2 regions of the Alteromonas nitratireducens genome follow, and region 1 is predicted to be linked to the other one. Evidence: predicted binding sites of a transcription regulator. Region 1 holds the regulator's gene; the other holds the start of a gene.
What was found. The regulator LexA, encoded in region 1, represses DNA repair genes until DNA is damaged. The targets are predictions, from matches to a motif close to TACTGTATNNNNATACAGTA.
Positions count from the first base shown of each region.

Region 2: uvrD (DNA helicase II) is a predicted target of LexA. The motif match lies at 5,409-5,428, and genes of this name have one in related genera.

Region 1 is NZ_JBFNPK010000005.1:97,054-104,780, forward strand. It holds gene coxB (cytochrome c oxidase subunit II) at 1-700, opposite strand, end outside; gene lexA (transcriptional repressor LexA) at 1,076-1,702, opposite strand; gene AB1N33_RS06495 (substrate-binding periplasmic protein) at 1,843-2,634, shown strand; gene AB1N33_RS06500 (GNAT family N-acetyltransferase) at 2,699-3,157, shown strand; gene AB1N33_RS06505 (DUF2177 family protein) at 3,154-3,546, shown strand; gene plsB (glycerol-3-phosphate 1-O-acyltransferase PlsB) at 3,609-6,065, shown strand; gene purT (formate-dependent phosphoribosylglycinamide formyltransferase) at 6,111-7,295, opposite strand; gene AB1N33_RS06520 (TonB family protein) at 7,481-7,727, opposite strand, start outside.
Region 2 is NZ_JBFNPK010000006.1:45,835-53,561, reverse strand. It holds gene AB1N33_RS07295 (magnesium transporter) at 1-887, shown strand, start outside; gene rarD (EamA family transporter RarD) at 963-1,880, shown strand; gene AB1N33_RS07285 (GGDEF domain-containing response regulator) at 1,883-3,139, opposite strand; gene uvrD (DNA helicase II) at 3,188-5,359, opposite strand; gene cysE (serine O-acetyltransferase) at 5,650-6,465, shown strand; gene AB1N33_RS07270 (HAD-IA family hydrolase) at 6,458-7,171, opposite strand; gene xerC (tyrosine recombinase XerC) at 7,184-7,727, opposite strand, start outside.

The sequences.
Region 1 (7,727 bases):
GCATAAAGCCATGGTCTTTTCCGCACAACTCTGCGCACTGACCACGGTAAACACCGGGTTCATTGACCTTGGTCCAGGCTTCATTGATAAAGCCCGGGTTAGCGTCTTTCTTCACGGCAAAGTCAGGCACCCACCAGGAATGGATAACGTCGTCAGAGGTGATCAGGAAGCGCACTTTTTTACCGGTTGGAATGACCAGCGGGCGATCCACTTCAAGCAGATAGTTTTCGCCTTTGGCGAACTTGTTTTCAATCTGTTCGCGCTGGGTAGCCAGTAACGAGTAGTATTCGACGTCACGGTCCATGTACTTGTAGTGCCACTTCCACTGCGAACCGGTGACCAGCACGGTCATATCCGGGTTCTCGGTGTCTTCCATCGCAATCAGTGTGCGTGCCGCAGGCACCGCCATGAAAATAAGGATAAGGAAAGGGATCACCGTCCAGGCAATTTCCACTTTCACACTTTCATGAAAATTCGCTGGTTTATGCCCGCGTGATTTGCGGTGCAGCAAAATAGAAATGAACATCACGCCGAACACCACGACCGCGATAACCACGCAGATAGCAAACATCAGCATGTGCAGGTCATACACCTGGCCGCTGATATCCGTCGCGCCCTGGCGCAGGTTCAGTGCGCTGTCGCCACCTGCGGTATCCGCCGCAAAAGCTGGCAGTGCAGCCAGTAACGCAAAGCAGGCCATGATTCCCTTAGGAACACTCGTTATCAGTCGTTTCACTCAGCACCTCCGTGATGGGTAATCCGGCCGCACTTGCTCCCGAATATCCCCTAAAAATGAATGTCGTCAGGCTTTTGTAAAAATTAGATTTAGCCTTTGTTATTATATTGTTAACTACTGACTAAGAATTACGCAAAGTGAAAGGTGAGTCTAGCTTTTTCTGTTAAAAAACCGACAGTGTGGCGAATATTTAATCAATCAGGGGGAAAGTAGCGCGACATTGCACAACGGCAGTGCAGTCTGTTTTCATACCTGGGAGGTACTGGCTTAATAAAACAAAGGGAAATATAGGAGATAAAGCGCTGCCGGCAGGGGGATCATGGCCGGCAGCGTATCAGGTTACATCCAGTCAGCGTTTCTGATAACGCCAACCGCAATGCCCTCGATGTTGAACGGCTGGGTTGCCAGGTCGACTTTGATCGGAGCAAACTCTTCATTCTCAGCATGCAGCAGCACCTCACGGCCGCGTTTCTCAAGTCGCTTCACGGTGACATCTTCGTCAACCCGCGCCACCACAACCTGACCGTTGTGCACGTCAGTGGTGCGATGCACCGCAAGCAGGTCTCCATCCATGATGCCAATGTCTTTCATGCTCATGCCGTTCACCCGTAACAGAAAATCTGCGTGCGGATGGAACAGCTCGGGATCGACTTTGTAATGCGCCTCAATGTGTTCCTGTGCAAGGATGGGTTCACCAGCGGCAACACGCCCGATTAACGGCAGCCCCTGTTCTTCTTCCACATCGGTGTCCAGTTCCATATTCAGACGAATACCACGCGAACGACCGGGCATCATTTCAATTACCCCTTTGCGTGCCAGCGCCTTCAGATGCTCTTCGGCAGCATTGGCTGACTTAAAGCCAAGCTGACGGGCAATTTCAGCACGGGTTGGCGGCATGCCAGTTTCCTGCATGGTGGTTTTGATCAGCTCGAGTACTTCAGTTTGACGGGGGGTAAGTGGACGCATAAACAGCCTGTTTTTCTATACAGTTACTGCGCAGTATAGCGAGGGCAGCGAAAATGGCAAGCGCTTGTCACTGACAAACTAAGATTCACTTTCTTACACACAAAGCGGTAGCGTAGGTACACAACATCATCAGTGTGAGAGTGGCAGTGAAACGAGCGTTGTCGTTGTTATTACTGTTATTGCTTGCCTGCAGCGCGCCTTTCATGGCCGGCGCAGCAACCAAGGTGCGCTTTTATGGCGAAGTGTCGGCCCCCTTTTACTGGGTTGATGAGCAGGGCAGAGAACAGGGCGCCAGTATCGATCTCGTCAATGCCCTGATTGCCGATGCCGGACTGGACGCGACCATTGAGCATCTACCCTGGGCACGCGCCTATTATGAGGCAACACAGCATCCGAATGTCATCCTGATGTCGGTACTGCGCACGCCACTGCGTGAAACCGAGTTCCAGTGGCTGGGTAAAATTCAGGATGTTCGCGCGTCGCTCATTTCTCTGTCTTCACGCCACGATCTGATAATTCAACATCTTGATGATGCCCGCCGCTACCGGGTTGGCACCATTCGCGGCTATGGCTCAGCGCGTTACCTGCTGGAACAGGGCTTCACCGAAAACAACAACCTGGTCCTGGCACACAGCACCGAGCAGTTATGGACATTGTTGTTCACAGGCCGGATTGACATGGTGCTGGCGAATCTGATGACCGAGCGGTATGAAATCCAGTCCATAGGCTTTGATCCGAACCAGGTAAGAGAAGTTTACAATGTTGTGCCGCTCAATCTGACTCTGGATATGGCCACCGGTCACCTCACGACACCACAAATGGTGAAACACATCACCGACAGTCTGGCAGCGATTAAGGCCAGTGGCCGCTTCGATGCCATTATGCAAAAATGGGGGCTGTCTTCAGCTCGTTCTGACCCGACAAAAAAGTGATCGAATTCGCTTACTGACTGATACGCAACTGAGCCCTAAAAAAATTACAACGAGGATATTTGTTATGCCTGTTCGCTGTCGTCTGGCCTGTGAAGCAGATTTGCCCGTTCTGAATGGGTTTCAGCGGGGAATTATCCGAGCAGAGGAGTGCTATATACCGCGCCGGAAACAAACCGATTATCAGTATTATGACCTTGCACTGCTGCTGAACGATCCCGACACGCGCATTGTGGTTGCGGAACATGACGCCACGCTGATCGGCTCGGGCTACGTGCAAAAGCGTGCGTCCAAAGCCTATCTGGAACATGCGTTTCACGGCTATGTGGGCTTCATCTTTACCCGCCCCGAGTTCCGCGGACAAGGCGTGGCCAGCGCCGTACTTGACGCCCTCGCAGACCAGGCGCGCAATATGGGCCTGGACGAACTGCGCCTGGACGTCTTTGCAGACAACGACACCGCCATCCGCACCTATGAACGCGCCGGGTATCAGAGAAATACACTGGAAATGCGACGCCCGTTATGAGCAAACGTTACCTTAAGGCTTACCTGGCCGTGCTGTTTATGTTCGCCCTGCTTGATGGCGTTTGGCTTGGCGTTGTCGCGATGGACTGGTACCGCGATGCGTTCAGTACGCTGCTGCGCGACCCGTTTATTACCTGGCCGTGGGTTGTGTTTTATCTGGGTTACAGCGCCGCTGTCGTGGGACTGGCGGTGAATCCTGAACGTCAGGAGACCTCGCTGACCTGCCTGGGCCGTGGCGCTCTGCTTGGTGCCGCAGCATACGGCACGTACAACCTGACCGGCTATGCCATCATCAGTGACTGGCCTCTGGGCATGACACTGGTCGATTTGGCCTGGGGTACGGTGGCAACCGCATTACTGGCTGTCAGTGGGCATATCGCTGCGAGATGATATATCCGGGCGCCGAGTGTGCTACACTTTGCCGGTTTTAACTGCACAGGAATTTGTCTTTCATGTCGTGGATGCGAAAAACCCTGCTGTCGCTGTTCCATTACCCGGTCAGGTGGCTGGTCCGAGCCCACAGTATACCGGTGAATGTTGAATCAGAACTGGGAATCGATAAATCCAAACCGATCATTTATTTGCTGGCGAATAACTCGATCACGGATCAGCTGGCACTGAAAATGTCGACCTCAGCACTGGGACTCCCCAGCCCGACCGATTCACTGATGCTGGCGGGGAAATCGTACCCGTCAACACTGTTTTTACGTAAAACCCAGCCACTGTTCCGACAGTCTTCCGGCACCACGGGGATTGAGGATATCTTCAGTGAATTGTTTCACCTGCACCGCGATAATGAGTCGCTTGAGCTGCAGGTGGTACCGGTGTTTGTTTCGTGGGGGCGGGCCCCCGGTAAAGGCAAGCCCGGTTTTGGCGATTTGCTGGCAGACCGTGCAGCCCCAAGCTGGCTACGAAAATTCTTTATCGTGCTGTTTTTAGGTCGTGACAACTTTATCAGCTATAGCAAGGCCGTTTCCGCACGCACGATGGCCAGATTACGTGGTAGCGACGAGCAAATTGCCCACAAACTGGTACGCGTAGCAAGCACTCACTTTCACCGTAAACGCCAGAGTCTGACGGGCCCCACTTTGCTTGAACGTCAGGAACTGAATAACAGCGTGCTGGGTTCGGATGCGGTTCGCCGTGCGCTGGCAGAAGAGGTTCGAAGCAAAAAAATCAGTCAGGACGAAGCCCGCGCAAGAGCCCAGGAATACATTGAAGAAATTGCGGCTGACTACCGTGAAGGCCTTATCCGTTTTGGCGATCGCCTGCTCACCCGCATCTGGAATAAAATTTATAACGGGATCAGTGTGGGCCATGCAGAACGGGTGCGCGAACTGGCGGCGAATGGACATGAAATTGTCTATGTACCCTGCCACCGCAGCCACATGGACTATCTGCTGCTGACTTACGTGATTTACCACGAGGGCATGGTTACACCGCATATTGCCGCCGGCATCAACCTGAATTTCTGGCCGGTTGGCAAAATGTTCCGCCGCGGCGGGGCCTTCTTCCTGCGCCGCAGTTTTGCCGGCAACAAGCTGTATACCGCAGTGTTTCGCGAGTACCTTGAACTGCTGTTTAATAAGGGCTACTCGGTAAAATATTACCCTGAGGGTGGACGCAGCCGCACCGGACGACTGATCCCGCCAAAAACCGGTATGCTGGCCATGACCGTCCAGGCCATGCTGAAAGGCATTCATCGTCCGGTCAGCATTGTGCCAGTCTATATTGGTTATGAGAACGTGATGGAAGTGAAAAGCTACCTGAGTGAACTCAAAGGATCGGTGAAAAAGAAAGAGTCAAACTGGCAGGTGTTTTCGGCCATCAGAAAACTGAAAAATTACGGCCACGGTTACGTTAACTTTGGTGAGCCGTTGCCACTGGCGCAGTTTCTTGACCAGCAGGTGCCTGACTGGCGTGACAGCCGCGAGGGAGATCCTGACAAAAAGCCCGGCTGGCTGACCCCGGTGGTCAACGAACTGGCCAACAATGTGATGACCCGCATTAACCGCTCTGCCGCCATCAACGGTATGGCGCTGACCTCGCTGTGTCTGTTGTCATCAAAAACCCAGACCATGAGTGAAGGTGAGTTAAAGCAGGCGTTGGCCGATTTTCTTCATCTGCTGCGCGCTGTTCCTTTCAGCGATGACGCCACGGTACCCGATCTGTCTGCCCGGCAGATGCTCGATGAAACGCTTCGCCTGAACCGTTTTGACGTAGAAAAAGACGACTATGGCAGCATCATCAGCCCGCAGGCAAAGTCCGCGGTGTTCCTGACGTACTACCGTAACAATATTCTGCACATGTTTGCCCTGCCAGGTCTGGTGATGGCGGCGGTGTTTGCACACCGCACCATTGAGAAAAACCAGATCCTGCAGCTGGTTGCGGCGCTGTACCCGCTGCTGCAGCGTGAACTGTTTTTGCACATGACACAGGATCAGGCGCTGGCCTACAGCGAATCACTGATTGCGGCGCTGAAAGAGCGCGGCTTGCTGCAGCAACGCGGTCGCTACATTACGCCGCCGGATGCGCACGCCAGAACCTTCCATTCCGCCTGGCTACTAAGCCGCTGTATGCAGGAAACTTTCCAGCGATATGCGGTGGTTCTGACCATCCTGGATAATGAAAAACTGATCAGCCGGGCCACGCTGGAAAAAACCAGCCGTCAGGTTGCCGAGCGTTTGTCGTCGCTGTTTGGCCTGAATTCACCCGAGTTTTACGACAAAAACGTGCTGTCGAGCTTTATCAATGCGCTACGTGAGAACCACTGGATTGATACCGCGGCCGACGGCAGTCTGAAATATTCGGAAGAGTGTGAAGCACTGCGCAAAGATGTTCGGGCCCTGGTGTGGCCGGAAATTACCCAGCATCTTGAAAACGTGGTGCTGCACCACGCTGCCGAGTAAGTGCACTTTGTCCCGGCATTACGCCGGGACAGCGTCAGCCCCGATTTAACCGCACGTTACCCTAATCGTATTGCTGACGAAACAGGCCTTGTCGCGCGCTTCCTCTACGCTGCTGCCTGTTGCCAGCGCCACGCCCATGCGTCGCCGCCCACTCACCTCGGGTTTACCAAACAGCCTGAGATCGGTCCCCGGCTTACTGAGAGCCTCGGGCAGCGCATCATAAGTCACCTGTGTTGATTTTCCCTCCACCAGCAGCACCGACGAGGCACTCGGTCCGTAACTGTCAACTGATGGTACCGGCAGTCCCAGGATCGCACGGGCATGCAGCGCAAACTCAGACAGCGACTGGGAAATCAGTGTCACCAGCCCGGTATCATGGGGGCGCGGAGACACCTCGCTAAAAATCACCTCGTCACCTTTGACGAACAGCTCTACCCCAAACAGTCCCCAGCCACCGAGCGCCTTGGTCACCTCATCTGCGATGATCTTTGCCCTTTCCAGTGCCAGTGGCGACATCGCCTGAGGCTGCCATGATTCGCGGTAATCTCCATCTTCCTGACGATGCCCAATCGCATCGCAAAAGGTCACACCATCGCGGTGCTGCACCGTCAGTAAAGTAATTTCAAAATCAAAATCCACCTGCTTTTCGACAATGACCCGGCCACGACCGGCGCGTCCGCCCTGCTGGGCATAGTCCCAGGCACTGGCTATCTGCGACGCATCGGTAACACGCGACTGGCCCTTGCCGGAGGAACTCATGATGGGTTTGACAAAACAGGGCAGCCCAACGTCCTCAATCGCACGCGTAAAATCGTCAAGCGTGTCAGCAAAGCGGTAGTCTGACGTTGTCAGGCCCAGGGTTTCACTGGCCAGTCGCCGTATGCCTTCCCGGTTCATGGTGGTGTGTGCTGCGTTGGCGCTGGGTACCACTTTAAACCCCTCACGTTCCAGCGCCAGCAGTTCAGCCGTCGCGATGGCTTCAATTTCCGGCACAATCAGTGCGGGCTGCTCCTGCTCGACAACCTGACGCAACGCTTGCGCATCCAGCATCGAAAAAACATGCGCGCGATCGGCAACCTGCATCGCCGGCGCGTTAGCATAGCGATCACAGGCGATGACCTCACAGCCCAGGCGCTTTAGTTCAATGGCGACTTCTTTACCCAGTTCGCCCGCGCCCAGCAGCATCACGCGGGTTGCCGACGCTGAAAAAGGGGTACCTATGGCTGTCATAACTTCTCCTGTTGGCTGTCATCATGTGACAAGTCTGTCCGTTCAGACGGATAGACTTGTGTATGCCTAGTACCATAGTCACTTTTTGCCCATCAGGAAAGCGTCGTCTGGCTGACCGGAAGACGTTCACCATGCGCCCCAATAAAAAAACGCGCCGAAGCGCGCTTTTTGCTGTAGCGGTAAGGTTATTCCGCGGCTTGTGGCCCCAGACGAAAGTCCAGCTGGACCAGCAGACCGGTCTGACGCAGTGCCTGCCCACCCTGGATCCGCGGTTTGTACTGCCATTGTGCCAGTGCCGCCTGTGCGCTTTCATCAAACACGCCAGCCGGATCTGATGACACCACTTCAATGTTGTCGGTTGCGCCGGTCTCGGTAATATCAAATCGCAGAGTCACCGAGCCTTCCAGGTTGTCACTGACCGCCTGCTCCGGA
Region 2 (7,727 bases), on a different contig from region 1:
TGCGCGAGGGACTGCGCCTGATTCGCCGTAAAGTACCGCAGCACTGCGATACTATCTTTCTGGTGAACCGGTCAGGACAATTTTCTGCCGCGGTCAGACTGACCCGCCTGTTCAGTGCACCGGAACACCTGCCGCTGGTTGAATTAACGGAAGAAAATGTCGGTGTGCTGCGTGGTACGGATGACTCCACATCGGCGTCACTGCAGGTGCAGCGCTCCGGGTTGTCTTCATTACCGGTAGTGGATGACAGTAACAAGCTGATAGGCCGTCTGGATATTACCTCGGCGAGCGAACTGATTAATGAAAACTATGAGCGCCAGGTCATGGCGTCGGCCGGTATGGACGAGGACGAAGACTTGTTCTCGCCAGTGGCGAAAAGTGCACGTAATCGTGCCGTCTGGCTCGGCATTAATCTGTTAACGGCGTTTCTGGCGTCGTGGTTTATCGGGCTGTTTGAAGCGACGCTGCAGCAGGTTGTTGCGCTGGCGGTTCTGATGCCGGTGGTTGCCAGTATGGGCGGAATCGCCGGCAGCCAGACACTGACCCTGATTGTACGCGGTCTGGCGCTCGGTCAGGTCACCAGTGCGAACTTTCGGGCGCTGATGGTAAAAGAGCTGAAAGTCGGCGGCGTGAACGGACTAATCTGGGCACTGGTTATTGGCATTGTGGCGTATTTCTGGTTCACCGACGCGTTGTTGGGACTGGTGATTTGCCTTGCCATTCTGGTCAACATCGTGGCAGCTGCCTTTGCCGGGGTTTTCCTGCCCGTGATCCTCGACAAACTGAAAATTGACCCGGCGCTGTCCGGCTCCGTGATCCTGACAACGGTCACAGACGTTGTGGGATTTGTCGCTTTTCTGGGGCTTGGCACCCTGTTTTTATTGTAGACTTACGCGCTTTTCCGGCACGGCGCGTGCCGGCAGGCGCTGACCTTACTGACTGTTTACAGGAGCACCGAGTCCTTGAGCGAGACAACCCAGAATAATGCCGCCAGAGTGGGCGTAATTTGTGCTATTGCTGCCTACACCATGTGGGGATTTGCGCCTATGTATTTCAAGCAGCTTGCGGTGATGCCGGCGGCTGAAATACTGGTGCATCGTATTGTCTGGTCGGCCCTCATTCTTGTTGTGCTGATTGCGGTGATGGGGCAAAAACACAAGGTTGTGGCTGCCGTAAAATCCGCTAAGGTCATGAAAACCTTATTTTTTGCAGGTATCTTACTGGCCGCCAACTGGCTTTTGTTCATCTGGGCCATTAACACCGATCATCTGCTTGATGCCAGTTTGGGTTACTACATCAACCCGCTGCTCAATGTGTTTCTTGGACGCTTGTTTTTAGGTGAACGGCTCAGACCGTTGCAGCGAATGGCGGTAGGCCTGGCCATTATCGGTGTCGCGGTACTGGTGTTTTCCTATGGTTACCTGCCGTGGATTGCGCTGGTGCTGGCTGGCAGCTTCAGCGTATACGGTCTGCTGCGTAAGCAGGTGGCGGTTGACTCCATGCCCGGTCTGTTTATTGAAACCCTGATGATGCTGCCGGCCGCGCTGGCTTACTGGTGGTGCTTTGGTTCGGTCCACAGCAATATGCTGACTAACCCGGTGACGCTGAACCTGTTGCTGGTCGCGGCTGGTGTTGTGACAACGGCACCGCTGCTCTGCTTCACCGCTGCCGCCCGGCGTATCATGTATTCGACCCTTGGCTTCTTCCAGTATATCGGGCCATCCATCATGTTTTTGCTGGCCGTATTTCTGTATGGCGAACCTCTCGAGGAAGCGCGCCTGATGACCTTTGGCTTTGTCTGGACCGCACTGGTATTGTTCAGCCTGGATTCACTGCGTGATTACCATCGCCAGCGACGTCTGCGTAAGCAGATGGTGTAGGGTTACTTCAGAGTGAGTGGCTCGCCGCAGCATATCTGATTACGTCCGCGGTGCTTAGCCTCATACAAATGCAGATCGGCGTCTTTCAGCAGGTCCTCAATTTTCTGCGAGGGCGTAAAACTGACGCCGATGGACGTGGTGACCGGGATCTGCTGTTTGCGGTATTTTACCGGGGTTTTCTCCACTTTCTGGCGGAACGCTTCTAACCGCTGCATCACCACGTCACGCGGGATATTCGGGAAGTAGAGACAAAATTCCTCACCGCCAAAGCGTGCGAAAATCACATCCGCAAACTGCGACTTAATGTGTCGGGCAATGGCTTTCAGTACCGCATCACCGGCGTCATGACCATGGGTATCGTTGATCTGTTTGAAAAAGTCGAGATCAAGCAGCGCCAGGGCGTGGGTTGCAGGCAGCGTCTGATAGCCGAGGTTAACCGAGTAGAAAAAGTGACGCCGGTTGGGCAGACCGGTCAGGTAGTCGGTGTTAGCGGCGCGACGTATGGCCTCGACACTTTCCATGTATTCCACGTTCTGCATAATGCGACACAGCGCCTCTTCCACACAGTAGGGCGCGCGTAAAAAGTCATTAGCGCCACTCTTGATGAAATGCGCCGACATCAGCGAACTGTTGTTATCGGCAATGCCAATAATACCTAACTGCTCTTTAGAAAAGGCCTTGCGAAGTGAAGCGACAAACTGGCTGCCGGAGGTGTCGGGCAACTGGCTTGATGTGATGACCAGTCTGACATGGGGGTGGTCTGCCAGCACAGCCAGGGCGTCTTTGGCGTTGCTTGCCTCATAAACCACGAAGTTATGACGCAGTAACAGTGACGACATCTCTGCGCGCTGACTGCGATTGGCCGATACCACCATCACGCCGGTATGTTTATTTTTTTGCAGACGGTGCAGTAACCGGAACAGGTAGTCGTAGTTCTGGGCATTTTCTTTTGGCACGTAGTCGATGACCGGGCGTGACAGCACCGCGCTGCGGGTGTCCGGGCGGATGTCATCGGTGACCGCAATCGTGGGCAGAAAGGCGTTGATGGTAAAGTCGATGGCCTCGCCGTGTGGCGCATCGGGTAGCGCGTAAGTCACAATGGCACACAGAAATGATTCTGGCAGGGCATGCTCAAACAACTGTCTGGCCTGGGTCAGTGAGTCAGCGCCTACCGGTGTCAGACCGGCTTTATGCACCAGGCGCGAAACCCGTCTCAGGCTGGCTTCACTGCTTTCGATAACCAGAACATGCTCTTGCAAGGTGCCAGACCCCTTAATGTTAGTGTGTCCTACGTGTGTTATTACCGCTTACGCATGCTCCAGTTTTGCGTAAGCCAGAACCAGCCATTTACTGCCAAATTCATCAAAGTTGACCTGCACGCGTGCGTGGTCACCAGACCCTTCATAGTTGAGCACGATGCCTTCACCGAACTTACGGTGGACAACCCGCTGCCCAAGCTGAAACCCGCTGTCCTCAAACGCTTCATGTGAAGCCTGGCGGCTGAAACGGTTGTGCACCGGACGCGACACCGTAGCATTCAGGCGAACCTCTTCAACATACTCAGACGGAATTTCCCGAATAAACCGTGATGCCGTATGGTACTTATCCTGACCATAAACCCGTCTGCTTTCAGCATAGGTCATAATCAGCTTTTCCATCGCACGTGTCATACCAACGTAGCAAAGACGTCGCTCTTCTTCCATGCGACCAGGCTCATCATTGGTCATGGGGTTCGGGAACATACCTTCCTCAACGCCTGCCATGATCACCAGCGGGAATTCCAGACCCTTGGCAGTATGAATGGTCATCATTTGCACCGCATCCTGATCGGAGTCAGCCTGGGTTTCGCCGGCCTCCAGCGACGCATGAGCCAGAAATGCTGCCAGCGGCGTCATTTCATCGGCTTCCTCAGGCACAATGAACTGCTTACAGGCGGTGACCAGTTCTTCCAGGTTTTCCAGACGGGCCTGTGCTTTCTCACCGCGTTCTGCCTGATACATAGCGTACAGTCCCGATTCCCTGATGGTGATATCGGCCTGACTGTCTAAAGGTTGATCGACAATTTTCTCTTTCAGTTCGGTGATCAGCAGGCAAAAACTTTTGATGGCATTCAGGGCGCGGCCTTTCAGGGCACCTTCGCTGATCAGCAGTTGCGCGGCCTGCCACATAGAACAGTTATGCGCGCGGGCGGTCTGGCGAATCTCAGATAATGTTTTTTCGCCAATACCGCGGCTGGGGGTATTTACCACACGCTCAAACGCGGCATCATCATGCGGATGATTGACCATACGCAGATAGCCCAGCGCGTCTTTGATTTCCTGACGTTCGAAGAACCGCAGACCACCATAGATGCGATAGGCCAGCCCTTCATGCAGGAGGGCCTCTTCCAGTACCCGTGACTGCGCGTTGTTTCGGTACAAAATGGCGGTGTCAGCCAGAGCATTACCTTTATTCATCCATGATTTGATTTGTGACACGATAAACCGTGCCTCATCGAGCTCGTTAAACCCCGCATATACCGAAATCGGCTCACCCTGACTTCCCTCAGTCCACAACTCTTTGCCCAGCCGGCCATGGTTATTGTCAATAACCGCATTGGCGGCGTTCAGGATGGTGGCCGTGGAGCGGTAATTCTGTTCCAGTCGGATGGTGGTGGTGTCACCGAAGTCTTTAAGAAAATGATGAATATTGTCGACGTTCGCACCACGCCAGCCATAGATAGACTGGTCATCGTCACCGACAATCATGATGGAGTTGTCGTTACCGGCACACAGCATGCGCAGCCAGGCGTACTGAATGTTATTGGTGTCCTGAAATTCGTCAACCAGCACCGCACGGAAGCGACGCTGATAGTGGCTGAGCACCTCCGGGTTTTTCGCCCAGAGCTCGTGGGCACGCAACAGCAGTTCGGCGAAGTCGACCAGCCCGGAACGATCGCAGGCGTCCTGGTAAGCGGCATAGATTTCACGCATTTTTTGTTGCGTGGCGTCACCGTGGGTTTCAATGTGCTGTGGGCGCAGGCCCTCGTCTTTGTTACCGTTGATGTACCACTGACACTGGCGGGGTGGCCAGTGCTTCTCATCCAGGTTCATGGCTTTCAGGATGCGACGGATAAGCCGGTACTGGTCGTCCGAATCGAGGATCTGGAAATTTTCCGGCAGGCCGGCTTCTTCGTGATGGGCACGCAGCAGACGGTGCGCCAGCCCATGAAAGGTGCCAATCCACATGGTGTGCAGGCCGCGACCCATGAGTGACTCAATACGGCCGCGCATCTCGCGTGCGGCTTTGTTGGTGAAGGTTACCGCCAGAATAGAAAACGGCGCGATGTTGTCGACTTCCATCAGCCATGCGATGCGATGCACCAGTACGCGGGTTTTGCCACTGCCTGCACCGGCCAGTACCAGCATATTTGACTGTGGCGCGGCTACCGCCTCACGTTGTCTGTCGTTAAGGTCGTCAAGCAGTCGCGATACATCCATAACACCATTACCTGTCGTTGATTCTTTAAAAGGCTCTATTATGCCAGTTGGCTGTGCATTTATACAGGGTTGGCATGGTTTCTGCGGGCTTTTTATCGCAGGCAGGCGATAACAAATGCCCTGCCGGGTAAACCTGATAACGTTTGCGACAGTATCAAGACCACGCACGTTCAGCGGGACGCAAGCATCAGCATTCCCACCCGCAACATGTTACACTGCGCCACAGGCGTAAAGGGCCGGCGTTATCCGCCATCACGTTTTCTATTCACAACCCTGACAGGACAATCATGATGCATGCCGTTTCTCCCACTATCGACTTCTGGCAGTCGCTGAAAAGCGAAGCTCAGTCTGTAGCACACAATGAACCGCTGTTGGCCAGTTTTATCCATGCCTGCATTCTGACCCACCATAATTTTGAATCCAGCCTGAGCTTTATTCTGTCAAACAAGCTGGCTGACGATGTAATGCCGGCACTCGCCATTCGTGAAGTCTTCGACGAGGCCTATTTGCTTGAGCCGTCAATCAGTGAATCCGCTGTTGCCGATATTGAGGCGGTGTACGCGCGCGATGCGGCGGTTAATGAGTATCTGACGCCGCTGCTCTATTTCAAAGGGTTTCATGCCATTCAGGTGCACCGGATGGCGCATTATTTGTGGAATAAGGGGCGTCATCAGCTGGCCCTGTTCCTGCAAAGCCGGAATTCAGAAATGTTTGGTGTCGATATTCATCCGGCAGCAAAAATTGGTAAGGGCGTGATGTTTGACCATGCTACCGGCATTGTGGTGGGCGAAACCGCCGTGGTCGAAGATAACGTGTCTATTCTGCAAAGTGTTACGCTGGGCGGAACCGGTAATGAGTCTGGCGACCGTCATCCGAAGGTTCGTCAGGGGGTGCTGGTAGGCGCAGGGGCCAAGATTCTTGGCAATATCGAAATTGGCGAGGGCTCTAAAGTGGGCGCCGGTAGTGTGGTGCTGAATGATGTCCCTGCACACGTTACGGTGGTGGGTGTACCTGCCAAGGTAGTGGGGCGTCCCTGTTGTCAGCGTCCGTGTGACTCGATGAAACAGAACTTCCTGGAAGACAACACCCCTTACTCGGCTAAATAAGCCAGGTCAGTTCTTCTAATGCATCGAGCGCGAGGTGAGGCAGCTCTCGTGCCGGTTCGCGTGACAAGTTCATGGTGCGGTTACAGGCATACCAGGCAGACTGGTAACCAGCCTGCATTGCGCCATGGATATCTTTAATAAGATTATCACCAACATGCAGAATGCTCCCGGGTGCGCGCCCGGCCAGCGCGGCCGCTTCGTCAAACATCGCCCGGTGGGGTTTCATCGGACGCGCCAGACTGGCATGCAGGATATGGGTGAAGTAGGGCGCAATGCCAATTTGCCGGGCATTAACATTCCCGTTGGTGATGCCTATCAGCGGTATGGACGAGGACAATGCCGACAGCGTCTGGTGAACCTCGTTGCTGACCTGAAAATCACTGCGGGCATGATAAAACACCTCAAAGCACTCGCGCGCCGCGCGATGCAGCAAATCCCCGCTGATATCGTCTTTCAGCGCCACGCGCAGCGACCGCAGACGCAGTTCGCCCATGTCTGACGCCAGCGCCGGGGTTTCAGCAATCAGGGTGCGTTTGATATCACGCCATTGCTTAAGGGTGAGTTGTGCGGCCGCGGGGTAGTGTTGCTCGAGATGGGCTTTGAGCACCTGATCGGCATGGCGAATAATAGGTTCATTGTTGTACAGGGTGTCATCCAGATCGAACGTCATGGCCCGTACGGGCTTTATCGGGCGATAAAAACGCATGCCTACCTCTGATTATGATTTCTTCTTTTTCGCCCTGGGATGGGCGGCGTCATACACCTTTGCAAGATGCTGAAAGTCCAGGTGCGTGTAGACCTGTGTGGTGGACAGATTGGCGTGCCCCAGCAATTCCTGAACGGCGCGCAAATCGCCACTGGACTCTAGTACGTGCGTAGCGAAGGAATGGCGCAGTTTATGCGGACTGACTTTCTGCTGGGGTAAATGCGCTGCGGCCATCTGATCAAGCCGGTTGGCGACCTGTCGGTTGGAGATACGGGTTTTCCTTTTGCTGACAAACACCGCGGGCTCGTAAGGTGAGGCGTAGTGCGCCCTGACTTTCAGCCAGTCCTGCAGTGCCTGCCAGGCTTTTCTGCCCATTGGCAGAATACGCTGTTTGCTGCCCTTACCCATCACCCGCAGAGTGCCGTCACGCTGCACGTCACTTAAGTTCAGTCCGGTCAGCTCACTCAGGCGCAGGCCACAGCCATACATCAGTTCAAACATGGCGGTATCTCTTAGCACAATGCCTTCGTCTGACTCAGCGTCGTTAAGCAGTTGC